Linked DNA regions of Solidesulfovibrio magneticus RS-1. The protein of the gene in region 1 interacts with the protein of each later gene in a pairwise test. Links are inferred from orthologs where the notes say so. Each region holds a gene or a part of one and is shown on either strand. Other genes may lie near its edges.

Region 1 (7,313 bases):
AAGCAAAATGGCGCGCACGGCAGATCCTTTGCGGCTGGCGGTTGTCAGGAATCGGGGCCAAGTTCGCCGGAGCGTTTGACGGCGCGAAGGAGCCGTAGGCCGAGCAGCACGGCGGCGGCGCACCCGAGCGCCCCGAAGAGCGAGATGCCGAAGACGAGCGGCGGCACGCGGCTGGCCAGCACCTGGCAGGAGCCGAGAAACAGCGCCGCCGTGACGATGCCGTAGACCAGGCGGTTTATGGTGGCGTCCAGGCCCCGGTGGACGAGGTGCACGTCGAGCCGGCCCTCGCGGGCGCGGCGCAGGATCTCGGCGGCGTCGCGGGGGAAACTCTCGACCAGGGCGTTCCAGTCGCGCCAGCTGCGCCGGGCGCGGGTGAAAAGCGCCCCGGGCGAAAGCCGACGGGCGATGATCTTGCCGGCGTAGGGCGCGATGACGTCAATGAGCGAAAAGCCCGGGGAGAGCGTTCGCGACGCGCCTTCCAGCACCACAAAGACTTTGATGAGATGGGCCACCACCGGCGGCAGCAGGATGCCGTGGCGGCGCACGATGGCGGCCACGTCGGCCATGGCCCCGCCCAGGTCGAACGCGCCAAGCTCCTGGCTGGCGTAATCGGCCACGAAATCCTCAATGTCGGCCCTAAGCGCCGCCCGGTCCAGGCCCGGCGGCAGCCGGCCGATGCGCATGACCTGTTCGGTCAGCCCCTCGGCGTCGCCCTCGGCCACGGCCAAAAGCGCGTCCTCCATGGCCCGCCGGGTGCGCTCGTCGATGCGCCCGACCATGCCGCAGTCCAGGATGCCCAGCCTGTCGCCGGGCAGCACCAGCAGATTGCCGGGATGCGGGTCGGCATGGAAGAAGTTGTCGCGGAAAATCATCTCCAGGAACACGTCGGCGGCAAGCTTGGCCATGGCCGTGCGCCGGGCCGCGGCCTCGGGCGAAAGCTCCCCGGCCAGACGCGACAGCGGCTCCCCGACCAGCTCTTCCATGGTCAGCACTTCCCGGGCGCAGCGCTCGGGATAGGGGCGCGGAAAGGCCACGCCCGGCTCGGAAGCGAAATTGGCCGCGAAATGGCGCAGATTGCGCTCCTCGCGCACGAAATCGAGTTCCCGCAGGATGGTGCGGCGCATCTCGGCGGCCACGGCCAGGGGTTGATACAGCCGCAGCTCCACCACCCCCCGCTCGGCCAGTTCGGCCAGGCCCATGAGGATGTCGAGATCGGCCCGCACCCGCTCCTCGATGCCGGCATGGCGCACCTTGACCACCACCGCCGTGCCGTCCGGCAGCCTGGCCCGATGCACCTGGCCAATGGAGGCGCTGGCCATGGGCACGGGATCAAAGCCCTCGAAGAGTTCTTCCACCGGCGCGCCAAGCGCCTCGCGGATCGTGCGCTCCACCGCCTCGGGCGCATCGGGTTCGGTGTCGGCCCGCAGTCTGGACAGTTCCGCCGCCACCTCCGGCCCCACGAGGTCGGCCCGGGTGCTGAGTATCTGGCCAAGCTTGATGGCCGTGCCCCCAAGCTCGGTCAGGGCCAGCCGCAGCCGTTCCTCACGCTTCAGCGTCGCCAGACTGGCCCCCGACGGGCTGACCAGCAGGTCTTTTAAAAACGCCGGGTCCGTGGCGGCCAGAAACTCGGCCAGGCCGTAACGCGCCAGCACCCCGGCGATTTCCCGGAATCTGCGGGCGTTTCTGGCGAAATGCGGTATCGAGGCGAGTGACAGCATGGCGGCGCGTCCCTTAAAAAATACGAGAGTATTTTTTAAGAAAAATTACTGGTTTTTCGCTGTTGCTTCTCGTGGACGCGGCGCGAGGGTCTGGGGCGGAGAGGCCAAGGAGGAAGAGAAGAATGCCTCCGGCGGCCGGGAGGGGGTAACCCCCTCCCGGACCCTCCCTGAAAGGGGGGATGGACGGCCGGTGGTATATCACGCGCGCCCTTGGGGCCTAGATCGGGCAATCTGGGGGCTGGCGACGCCAGCGGTAGGCCTCCACGGTGTTGCTCATGAGCGTGGCGATGGTCATGGGGCCGACGCCGCCGGGCACCGGCGTCATGGCCGAAGCCACGTCGGTGAGGTTGTCGTAGTCCACGTCGCCGCACAGCTTGCCGTCAGGCAGGCGGTTCATGCCCACGTCCACGATGACCGCGCCGGGCTTGACCATGTCGCGGGTGATGAGCTTGGGCTTGCCGATGGCCGGCACGATGAAGTCGGCCTCGCGCACCACGGCGGCCAGGTCCGGCGTGCGCGAATGGCACACCGTCACCGTGGCGTTGCCGAAAGGCGAGGCGGCAGAGAGCAGCATGGCCATGGGCTTGCCCACGATGTTGCTGCGCCCGATGACCACCGCCCGCTTGCCGGCCGGGGAAAGGCCGTAATATTCCAGAAGCTTGATGACTCCAAACGGCGTGCACGGCTTGAGGCAGGGCAACCCGATGGACAGCCGCCCGACGTTTTCGGGATGGAAGCCGTCCACGTCCTTTTTGGGATCGACCAGGGCCAGACAGCGCTGGGCGTCCAAACCCTTGGGCAGAGGCAGCTGGAGCAGGATGCCGTCAATGTCCTCGCTGCTGGACAGTTCGGTGATGAGCTTCTCCAGGGCGCACTGGCCGATGCCGCCGTCGAGCCGCCAGATGCGGGAAACGAAGCCCACTTCCTCGCAGGCCTTTTCCTTGTAGCGGACGTAAATCTGGGAAGCCGGGTCCTCGCCAACGAGGATGACGGCCAGATGCGGGGCGCGCCCGTGCTGGCGCACCAGGGCGTCCACGTCGTTTTTCACGCGCTGGCGCAATTCGGCCGCGACTTTCTTGCCGTCAATAAGCAGCATGGCGAAATCTCCTTGGAAAGCGGTCAACAGCGGCCCCAGCCGCCGACGTCACGGCGACACTCTTAACCGGGCAGGCGGGCGTCGTCTACTGATGCGAGGTGGAAAGGCGAGGAGGAAGAGGCCTCCGGCGGCCGGGGGGCTCAGCCCCCCGGACCCCTGACATGGGGTAAAGGGGGGGGCGAGGCTGGGACGGCGGGCGGCAGCGTGGCAGAAAGGGTTTCCACTGGCCGAAGCGGCCAGCAAAAGCAAAAACGCCCTGGAAACCCTCACTGGTTCCCAGGGCGTCTCACGAAGCCCCGCCTGGCCCCTTTCCCCCTTTCAGGGAGGGTCCGGGAGGGGCTTAGCCCCTCCCGGCCGCCGGAGGCAGTCTTCGTCTTTCTCTTCTTTTCTTCTCTACTCTTCGTCGCCTTCGGGCTCTTCTTCGTACCACTGGCCGGCCATGACCGGGCCGTAGTAGATGGCCATATCTTCCAGCTCTTCCTCGATGCGCAGCAGCTGGTTGTACTTGGCCAGGCGGTCGGAGCGGCACAGCGAGCCGGTCTTGATCTGGCCGGCGTTGACGGCCACGGACAGGTCGGCGATGAAGCTGTCCTCGGTCTCGCCCGAGCGGTGGGAGACCACCGTGGTGTAGGCGGCCTGTTTGGCCATCTCGATGGTGTCCAGGGTCTCGGTGACGGTGCCGATCTGGTTGAGCTTGATGAGGATGGAGTTGGCCACGCCCTGGTCGATGCCTTCGGCCAGGATGTCGGGATTGGTGACGAAGATGTCGTCGCCAACGAGCTGGATGCGTTCGCCGAGGTTCAGCGTAAGCGTCTTCCAGCCCGGCCAGTCGGACTCGGCCAGGCCGTCCTCGATGGAGATCAGCGGATAGCGCTCGACGAAGCCGCCCAAGTAATCGACCATTTCGGTCGAGGACAGGGAGAGGTTCTCGCCGGTGAGCACGTATTTGCCGTTCTTATAGAATTCCGAGGCGGCGGCGTCGATGGCCAGGGAGATTTCCGAACCCGGGCGGTAGCCGGATTCCTCGATGGCCTTGATGATGTATTTGAAGGCTTCGTCGTGGCTCTTGAGGTTGGGGGCAAAGCCGCCCTCGTCGCCCACGGCGGTCATGTGGCCGTCGGCGGCCAGGATCTTTTTGAGGGTGTGGAAGGTCTCGGCGCCCATGCGCAGGGCGTCGGCAAAGGTGCGCGCGCCAAGGGGAATGATCATGAATTCCTGGATGTCCAGGTTGTTGGGAGCGTGCGCGCCACCGTTGATGATGTTCATCATGGGCACGGGCAGCACCTTGGAGTTGATGCCGCCGATGTACTGGTACAGCGGCAGCCCCAGGAAGTTGGAGGCGGCGCGGCACACGGCCAGGGACACGCCGAGGATGGCGTTGGCGCCCAGGCGCGATTTGTTCTCGGTGCCGTCGGTGTCGATCATGAGGTTGTCGATGGCCACCTGCTGCAGGGCGTCCATGCCGATGACGGTGTCGGCCAGTTCGCCCTGGACGTTCTCCACGGCCTTGGTGACGCCTTTGCCGGCGTAACGGGAGGCGTCCTGGTCGCGCATTTCCAGGGCTTCGCGGGAGCCGGTGGACGCGCCCGAGGGGACGGCGGCCCGGCCGGACGCGCCGGATTCCAGGGTGACCTCCACCTCGACGGTGGGATTGCCGCGCGAATCGAGGATTTCCCTGGCCCAAACGGCCGCTATGGTGCTCATGATGGTCTCCTTGAAAGTATGGGGTTTGGCGTTGTGTGCGTGGAAGGCGGGCCGCGTGGCCCGACACTGTTGGCTGTAGCGCAATTCCAAACGATTTATAAGCCCCGGGGTCGGGCAAAATGCCGGAGGCGGCGGGGGGATCGGGAATGTCGCCCAGGCTTCGTCAGATCGTGATGTCCGGGAAGTCTTCGACGCCGGCCGGTTTGGCGTGGCGGGCCAGGTAGCGCAGGAAGGCCTTGGCCTCGGCGAAGTCCGGGTCGGCGGCCACGGCCTTTTCCAGGAGCGTCCGGCAGCCGGCGGCGTCGCCTTTTTCGTAGAGGGTGCGGGCGAGGTTGAACATCAGGCGTTCGTCGTGGGGGGAAAGCTCCAGGGCCTTGCGGTAGTAGTTGGCCGCGCCGTCGAAATCGCCGCTTTTGCGAAGGCTTATGCCAAAGGCGTTTATGGCGAGCTTTTGGCCTTCGGCCGTGGCCGCGCCGCTGCTTTGGAGCACAGCCAGGGCGTCCTCGCCGGAGTCGGGCCGGCCGGCGGCGGCCAGGGCGGCCAGGATGACCAGGAAAAGGGCCTGTTCGGGCGGGGGCAGGGTTTTGTGGTCCAGGCCCGGCCCGACGTCGCGCAGCAGCCTGGCCAGCACCAAGGCGGCCGGGGCGATGCGCTCGCTGTAGAGCAGCGGGGCCGGCACGAAATGGCGCAGGAATTCTTCCGGCGTGACGATCTTTTGCAGGGGCATGGGCAGATGTTTTTCGTCCAGGGGAAAGATGACGATGCGGGCCGGCCCGAGCTTCATGGCCAGCCAGTCGATGCGCTGGACAAAACCGCGTCCGGAACCGCCCTGGCCGCCCATCTTCTCGCGCTTCTCGGACTGGTAGCAGCCGAGAATCTCCGGCAGTATCGTCATTTCCGGCCTCCCGGCCGGCTTGAGGCCAGCCACAATTGCCGCAACCCTTCGAGCAACAGTTCCGGCCGCACGTCGCGGATGACCGGACAGATGGGGGCGAGTTTCTCGGCAAAACCGCCCGTGGCCAGCACGTGGACGTCGCCGCCGAGGTGGGCCTTGAGGCGGGCGGTGACGCCCGTCACCATGTCGGCAAAGCCGAAGACAAAGCCCTGGTTGATGCAGTCCGTGGTGGAGCGGCCGATGGACAGCGCCCCGTCGCCCGGGTCCAGGGCCACGTGGGGCAGCTTGGCTGTCTTGCTGACCAGTCCGGACAGCGACGTCATGAGGCCCGGGCAGATGAGCCCGCCCAGGAACGCGTCGTCCTGGACGCAGTCGAAATTGGTGGCCGTGCCGAAATCCACCACGATGACCGAGGCCGCGCCCACGGCCCGGCGGCCGGCAAAGGCCGTGACCAGCCGGTCGGCCCCGACTTCGTGGGGCCGGCCGTAGAGGTTTTTGAGCGGTATGGGGATGTCCGTGGGCACGAAGCGCAGCCGCACGCCGAGATAGCGCGAAATGGCGTGTTCGATGATGGGATTAAGCGGCGGCACCACGCTGGAGGCCACGGCGGCCTCGATGTCGGCCGGCCGGCAGCCGTGAAAGGGCAACGCCGAGGCCAGGGCCAGACCCAGGCTGTCCGGGGTGGCGCTGCGGTCGGTGGGCAGGGCAAAGGACGACAGCAGGCCGCCGGCCTCGGCCAGGCCGAACTTGATGTTGGTGTTGCCGACGTCGACTAAAAGGGCGGGCATGGCGGTTACGGCGCGCCGGCCGGGCGCACGCCCAGGCGCGAGAGAAAGGTTTCCACGGCGGGCAGGCTGCGCCGCACCATTTCGTCCACTCCGGCGGCGGTGGGATGCAGGCCGTCGGGCATGGTCAGGCCGGGAACGCCGGTGACGCCGTCGAGAAAGGACGGGTAGAGCACGGCGTCGTATTTCTTGCTCAGCTCGGCGTAGACGGCGTCGAGGTCGCGGGCGTAGCCCAGGCCGTAGTTGCGCATGGCCTGGATGCCGCAGAGCAGGACCGGGATGCCGGCCGCCTTGAGCCGGGCCAGGATGGCGTCGAGGTTGTCCCGGGGCACGGCCGTGGGCAGGCCGCGCAGCATGTCGTTGGCCCCGAGTTCCAGGATGACGCCGGCCGGTTTGGCGGCCAGCACCGCGTCGAGGCGGGCCAGACCGCCGGCGGTGGTGTCGCCGGAGATGCCGAAATTGAGGATGTCCACGTCATAGCCGCGCGCGGCCAGGGCGCGGGCGAGCTTGGCCGGGTAGGCGTCGGCGGCGGGCAGTCCCCAGCCGGCGGTGAGGCTGTCGCCCAGGGCGGCCAGGGTTGCGGCCGGGGCGGTCTGCGGCATGAAAACTCCAAGAACGGCCAGAGCCAGGGCCAGGGCCAGGGCCAGGCAAACCGGCGCGGTTTGTCTTTTCCGGGCAAGCTGGTATCCTGCCGGGGACGGCACGGGGCGCGGCGCGCCCGCTGTGGGGATGTTGGAGGCGTGCATGATTTCCTTGTCCGATGTGCGGCTGACGTTACAAAGCCAGGCCGGCGGGGTCAACATCCTGCGCGGGGTGGACTTTGCCGCCGCCGCCGGCGAAGTGGCGGCGGTGATGGGGCCTTCGGGCGCGGGCAAGACCACGCTTTTAATGCTCATGGCCGGACTGCTCGCTCCCACCTCCGGCACGGTGACCGTGGCCGGACAGGACCTGACGGCCATGGGCGAGGACGCGCTGGCCCGCTTTCGCCGCGACAACGTGGGCATCGTGTTCCAGGCCTTCCACCTCGTGCCGGCCATGACGGCGCTGGAAAACGTGGCCCTGCCGCTGGAGTTCGCCGGCCGGGCCGACGCCTTCGACCGGGCGGCCCAGGCCCT
Region 2 (4,933 bases), 3.1 Mb from region 1 along the record:
ATCGCACAGCACCACCCGGGGCAGGGACGGGTCGCGTTCGATGGCCAGGGTCAGCCCCTGCTGGTCGGCGGCCTGGGCCATGACCCGGCGGACTTCCTCCAGGAGCCGGTCGATGTCCATGGGCGCGGGCCGGATTTCCAGGCGGCCCATCTCGATGCGGGAAAAGTCCAGGATGTCGTTTAAGATGACGAGCAGACCCTCGCCGGCGGCCCGCATGGTTTCGACGCATTCCCGCTGTTGCGGGGGAAGATTGGCCCGCAGCAGCAGTTGGGACAGGCCCATGATGGCATTGAGCGGCGTGCGGATTTCGTGGCTCATGTTGGCCAGGAAGGCCGATTTCATACGGCTGGCTTCCTCGGCCTGAACCTGGGCCCGGATGAGGTCGGAGACGTCCACGAAGGATTCGATGCCGCCGGTGATCTGGCCGTCGGCGCCCAGGATGGGGGCGGCGTTTTTGAGGATGGTGAGACGCTTGCCGCCTCGGGCGGCGATGGTGGATTGACGTTTTTGCACCGCGCCGTCGCCGGGGGCGGTCGAGCAGGGGGAGAGCGGCGATTCGCGCAGCAGCTGGACCCGGGGCCGGCCCAGGGCCTGGTCCCGGGTATAACCGGTGATGGCCGTGAATTCGTCGTTTATCGTCACCACCACATCGTCGCGGTTGACGATGCAGATGGCCGCGCCGGCGATGGTGATGACTTGTTCCAGGAAGCGTTTTTCGCGCTCCACGCCAAGCCTCGCCTCGACCAGCGGGGTGACGTCGATGAGCGAGACAATGAGGCCGGCGAACATGCCGTCCTCAATGACGGGCTGGAGCTTGACCGTGACGTCGCGCGCCCCGATCCGGCTTTCGAAGGAGACCGGCGCATGGGCCACGCCGCGGCGGAAGAGGTCGAGGAAGGCGGCGGCCTGGTAGTCCTCGGTATCCAGGTCGAGGACTTCGAGGCGCGCGCCCAGCACTTCGGCCCGGGAGCGCCCGAGCCAGGTCAGGTAACGGTCGTTTATTTCGGCGATGACGCCCGAGGGCGCGATAAAGGCGATGGCCTGGTCCAGGGCGGCGATGATGGAGGTGAGCCGGGCCAGGCGTTTGTCGGACGTGGCGTTTTGTCCGGCCCGGACCGGGCGTGCGCCGGGCGGAGAGGCCGCCCGACGGCGACTGGGGCGGCTAGGCCGGTTTGGAGTCGGCCGCCGCGTGAAAGACATCGAGGCGTTCCTTGTAAGGAGGGTGTCCGAAAAAGGCCGAGCCCGAAACTAGGACATCGGCTCCGGCGGCCAGCAGGGCGGCCGTGTTGTCCGGGGTCACGCCGCCGTCGACTTGGATGCGGAACGCCAGTCCCCGCTCCCGGCGCAGGGCGCTTAAGGCCCGGATCTTGTCCAGGCAGAAGGGGATGAAGGACTGGCCGCCGAATCCCGGGTTGACGGTCATGATGAGCACCATGTCCAGCTGGGGCAGCAGCCATTCCACGGCCGAAAGCGGCGTGGCCGGATTGAGCGCCACGGCCGGGGCCGCGCCCAGGCGGGCGATCTCGGCCACGGCCCGTTCCAGGTGGACGGTGGCCTCGGCGTGGACGCAGATAAGGTCCGAGCCGGCCGCCCGGAATTCGGCCAGATAGCGCTCGGGCCGCTCGATCATGAGGTGGGTGTCGAAATACAGCCGGCTCGTTTTGCGCATGGCGGCGATAAGCGGCGGCCCGAAGGTGATGTTGGGCACGAACTGCCCGTCCATGACGTCAAGGTGGACCCAGGATAATCCGGCCGCTTCCAGGGCGGCCAGTTCGTCGGCCAGCCGGGCGAAATCCGAGGACAGAAGCGAGGGCGACAAAATAAACGGCGGCGTCATGGCGGCTCCGGCTGAAGGATTGTGACGCGCACGGCGTCTTGATCCCATGGATAGACCGCCGGCCGTTCCGGGTCAAGGCAGGCGAGGTGGCGGCGGGCCGTTCGGGACCGTTGTCACAAATCCGCCCGAGGCGTATGCCGGAAATGGCGCGGAAACGGACGGCGGAACCGACGTCACGCGTTCTTGTCCCCCGCGTCACCGGACCGTAACGGAGCCTTTCTACCTTCACCACGTCACCTGGGGCAATTCGCGCCAACCTTGCGCGACCATCACTTTTATACGGAGGATTCTCATGAAAAAGCTTATTGGCATCGTGGCCGCGTTTCTGATGATGGCCTCTACCGCTCTGGCCGACACCACCATCAAGGTCGATGGTTCCACCACCGTCCTGCCCATCATGCAGAAAGTCGTCGAAGCCTACATGAAGGCCCATCCCGACGTGAAGATCTCGGTTTCCGGCGGCGGCTCGGGCAACGGCATCAAGGCGCTCATCGACGGCGCCACCGACGTGGCCATGGCCTCCCGCGCCATGCAGCCCAAGGAACTCGACCTGGCCAAAACCAAGAACATCGCGCCCAAGCAGATCGTGTGCGCCGTCGACGCCATCGTGCCCGTGGTCAACCCGGCCAACAAGCTCACCGAGATCACCACCGACCAGCTCAAGGACCTCTACATGGGCAAGATCACCTCCTGGAAGGACCTGGGCGGCGACGGCCCGGTGGTCGTCATCTCCCGCGACACCTCCTCGGGCACCTACGAGAGCTGGGAAGAGCTGGTCATGAAGAAGGAGCGCGTGTTCCCCGGCGCCCTCATGCAGGCTTCCAGCGGCGCCGTGGTTCAGGCCGTGAGCAAGAACAAGAACGCCCTGGGCTACGTCGGCATCGGCTATCTCGACGCCTCCACCAAGGCGCTGAAGGTCAACGGCGTCGAGCCCACGGCCGAAAACGCCAAGGCCAAGAAGTTCCCCGTCTCCCGCGACCTCTACATCTATACCAACGGCGAGCCCGCCGGCGCGGTCAAGGGCTTGATCGACTTCCTGCTTGGCGCCGAAGGCCAGAAGCTCGTCAAGGAAGCCGGCTTCGTCTCGATCAACTAAACCCCGCCCGCCCCACGAAGAACCCTTCGCGCCCCGGACCGCCAAAGCGGGCCGGGGCGCGCTCCCGGGAGAGACGCCATGGCCATGTCGCGCCAGTCCAAGGACAACCTGATCCGCAACGCCTTTTTCCTCACGGCCTTAAGCTCCATCGTGGCCCTGGCCTTGATCATGCTCTACCTCTTCATCGAGGGCCTGCCGATCTTCAAGATCGTCTCGGTGACGGACTTCCTTTTCGGCCACTACTGGTATCCCACTTCCGAACCCCATGAGTTCGGCATCTTTCCGCTCATCGTGGCCTCGCTGGCCGTCACGGCCCTGTCCTCGGCCATCGCCATCCCCCTGGGCGTCATGACTGCCATCTACCTGGCCGAAATCGCCAGCCGCCGCACCCGCGACATCTTCAAGCCCATCGTGGAGCTGCTGGCCGCCCTGCCGTCCGTGGTCATCGGCTTTTTCGGCATGGTGGTGGTTGCGCCCTTTATCCAGGAAACCTTCGACCTGGCCACCGGGCTTAATCTTTTCAACGCCGCCATCATGCTGGCGTTTATGTCCGTGCCCACCATCTGCTCGGTGTCCGAGGACGCCATCTACGCCGTGCCCCGGGAACTCAAGGAAGCCTCCCTGGCCCTGGGGGCCACCCATTTCGAGACCATCTCCAAAGTGGTGTTGCCGGCCTCGCTGTCAGGCATCTCCACCGCCGTCATGCTCGGCATGTCCCGGGCCATCGGCGAGACCATGGTCGTCCTCATGGTGGCCGGCGGCGCGGCCATGATCCCCAACTCGATTTTCTCCCCGGTGCGGCCCATGCCGTCGAGCATCGCCGCCGAAATGGCCGAGGCCTCCTTTCGCGGCGACCACTACCGGGCGCTTTTCGCCATCGGCATCGTGCTGTTCCTTTTCACTCTGGCCTTTAATCTCATCGCCAGTCACGTGGCCGAAAAGCACAAGCAGGTCGGCGCGGCCACCCTGTAAGCGACCAGGAGCGACATCATGAACCAGACCGCCCTCACCCATGCCGGGCTGGCCCGCCGCCACCGCACCCAAAAAATCATGTGGGGCGTTTTCGGGGCCTCCTCGCTCATCAACATGGCCGCCCTGGTGCTCATCTGCGGCTTTCTCCTCGTCAAGGGCCTGCCCGCCATCAGCTGGTCGTTTTTAACCGAGATGCCCCGCGACTCCATGACCGCCGGCGGCATCCTGCCCTGCATCCTGGGCACCATCTACTTAAGCCTGGGAACCATGTGCGTCGCCTTTCCCCTCGGCGTGGCCTCGGCCGTCTACCTCAACGAATACGCCCGGCCCGGCCGCACCCTGCGGCTGATCCGCCTGGGGATCAACAACCTGGCCGGCGTGCCCTCGGTGGTCTTCGGCCTTTTTGGCCTGGCCTTTTTCGTCACCTTCTTCGGCCTGGGCGTCAGCCTCTTGTCGGGCATCCTGACCCTGTCCATCCTCGTGTTGCCGGTCATCATCGGCACGGCCGAGGAGGCGCTCAAGTCCGTGCCCCAGACCTACCGCGAAGCCTCGCTGGGCCTTGGGGCCACCAAGTGGCAGACCATCCGGCTGGTGGTCCTGCCGGCGGCCATGCCCGGCATGCTCACCGGCGCGATCCTGGGCCTTTCCCGGGTGGCCGGCGAAACCGCCGCCATCATGTTCACGGCCTCGGTCTTTTTCACGCCCTACCTGCCCACCAACATCACCGATTCGGTCATGGCCCTGCCGTACCACATCTACGTCCTGGCCACGGCCGGCACCGACATCGACAAGACCCGCCCCCTGCAATACGGCACGGCGCTGGTGCTCATCGTCCTGGTGCTGGGCATGAACCTCGGGGCCATCCTCTACCGGGCCAAGCTGCAAAAGAAGCGGTAGTACGCGAAGAGAAAGCCAGAAAGATGCCTCCGGCGGCCGGGGGCCTGAGGCCCCCGGACCCCCCAGTTGAAGAAAGGGGATAAGGGGGGAGGCAGGAGGGTGCGTTTGGACGGTAGGTTGGTCCGAACCGG

The links.
Region 2: the proteins of eno (region 1) and rpe interact in binary tests that used the Escherichia coli proteins (3 or more experiments, as listed by UniProt). The link is inferred for Solidesulfovibrio magneticus RS-1 from one-to-one orthologs.

The regions. Positions count from the first base shown.
Region 1 is NC_012796.1:1,284,363-1,291,675, forward strand. What follows is about bases 2,364-5,332. They hold eno (phosphopyruvate hydratase), read right to left. Parts: upstream 4,519-5,332; coding sequence 3,208-4,518; downstream 2,364-3,207. Other genes in these bases: folD (bifunctional methylenetetrahydrofolate dehydrogenase/methenyltetrahydrofolate cyclohydrolase FolD), read right to left, coding at 2,364-2,814; DMR_RS05325 (tetratricopeptide repeat protein), read right to left, coding at 4,682-5,332. Outside these bases: DMR_RS05305 (lipoate--protein ligase), read right to left, coding at 1-18; DMR_RS05310 (ABC1 kinase family protein), read right to left, coding at 45-1,718; more of folD, read right to left, coding at 1,936-2,363; more of DMR_RS05325, read right to left, coding at 5,333-5,413; DMR_RS05330 (type III pantothenate kinase), read right to left, coding at 5,410-6,201; DMR_RS05335 (arylesterase), read right to left, coding at 6,207-6,944; DMR_RS05340 (ABC transporter ATP-binding protein), read left to right, coding at 6,943-7,313. UniProt on the Escherichia coli protein: Catalyzes the reversible conversion of 2-phosphoglycerate (2-PG) into phosphoenolpyruvate (PEP). It is essential for the degradation of carbohydrates via glycolysis.
Region 2 is NC_012796.1:4,399,129-4,404,061, reverse strand. Bases 1-2,761 are described here. They hold rpe (ribulose-phosphate 3-epimerase), read right to left. Parts: upstream 1,838-2,761; coding sequence 1,163-1,837; downstream 1-1,162. Other genes in these bases: DMR_RS18250 (PstS family phosphate ABC transporter substrate-binding protein), read left to right, coding at 2,130-2,761; DMR_RS18260 (hybrid sensor histidine kinase/response regulator), read right to left, coding at 1-1,200. In the rest of the region: more of DMR_RS18250, read left to right, coding at 2,762-2,933; phosphate ABC transporter permease subunit PstC, read left to right, coding at 3,012-3,905; phosphate ABC transporter permease PstA, read left to right, coding at 3,924-4,802. UniProt on the Escherichia coli protein: Catalyzes the reversible epimerization of D-ribulose 5-phosphate to D-xylulose 5-phosphate.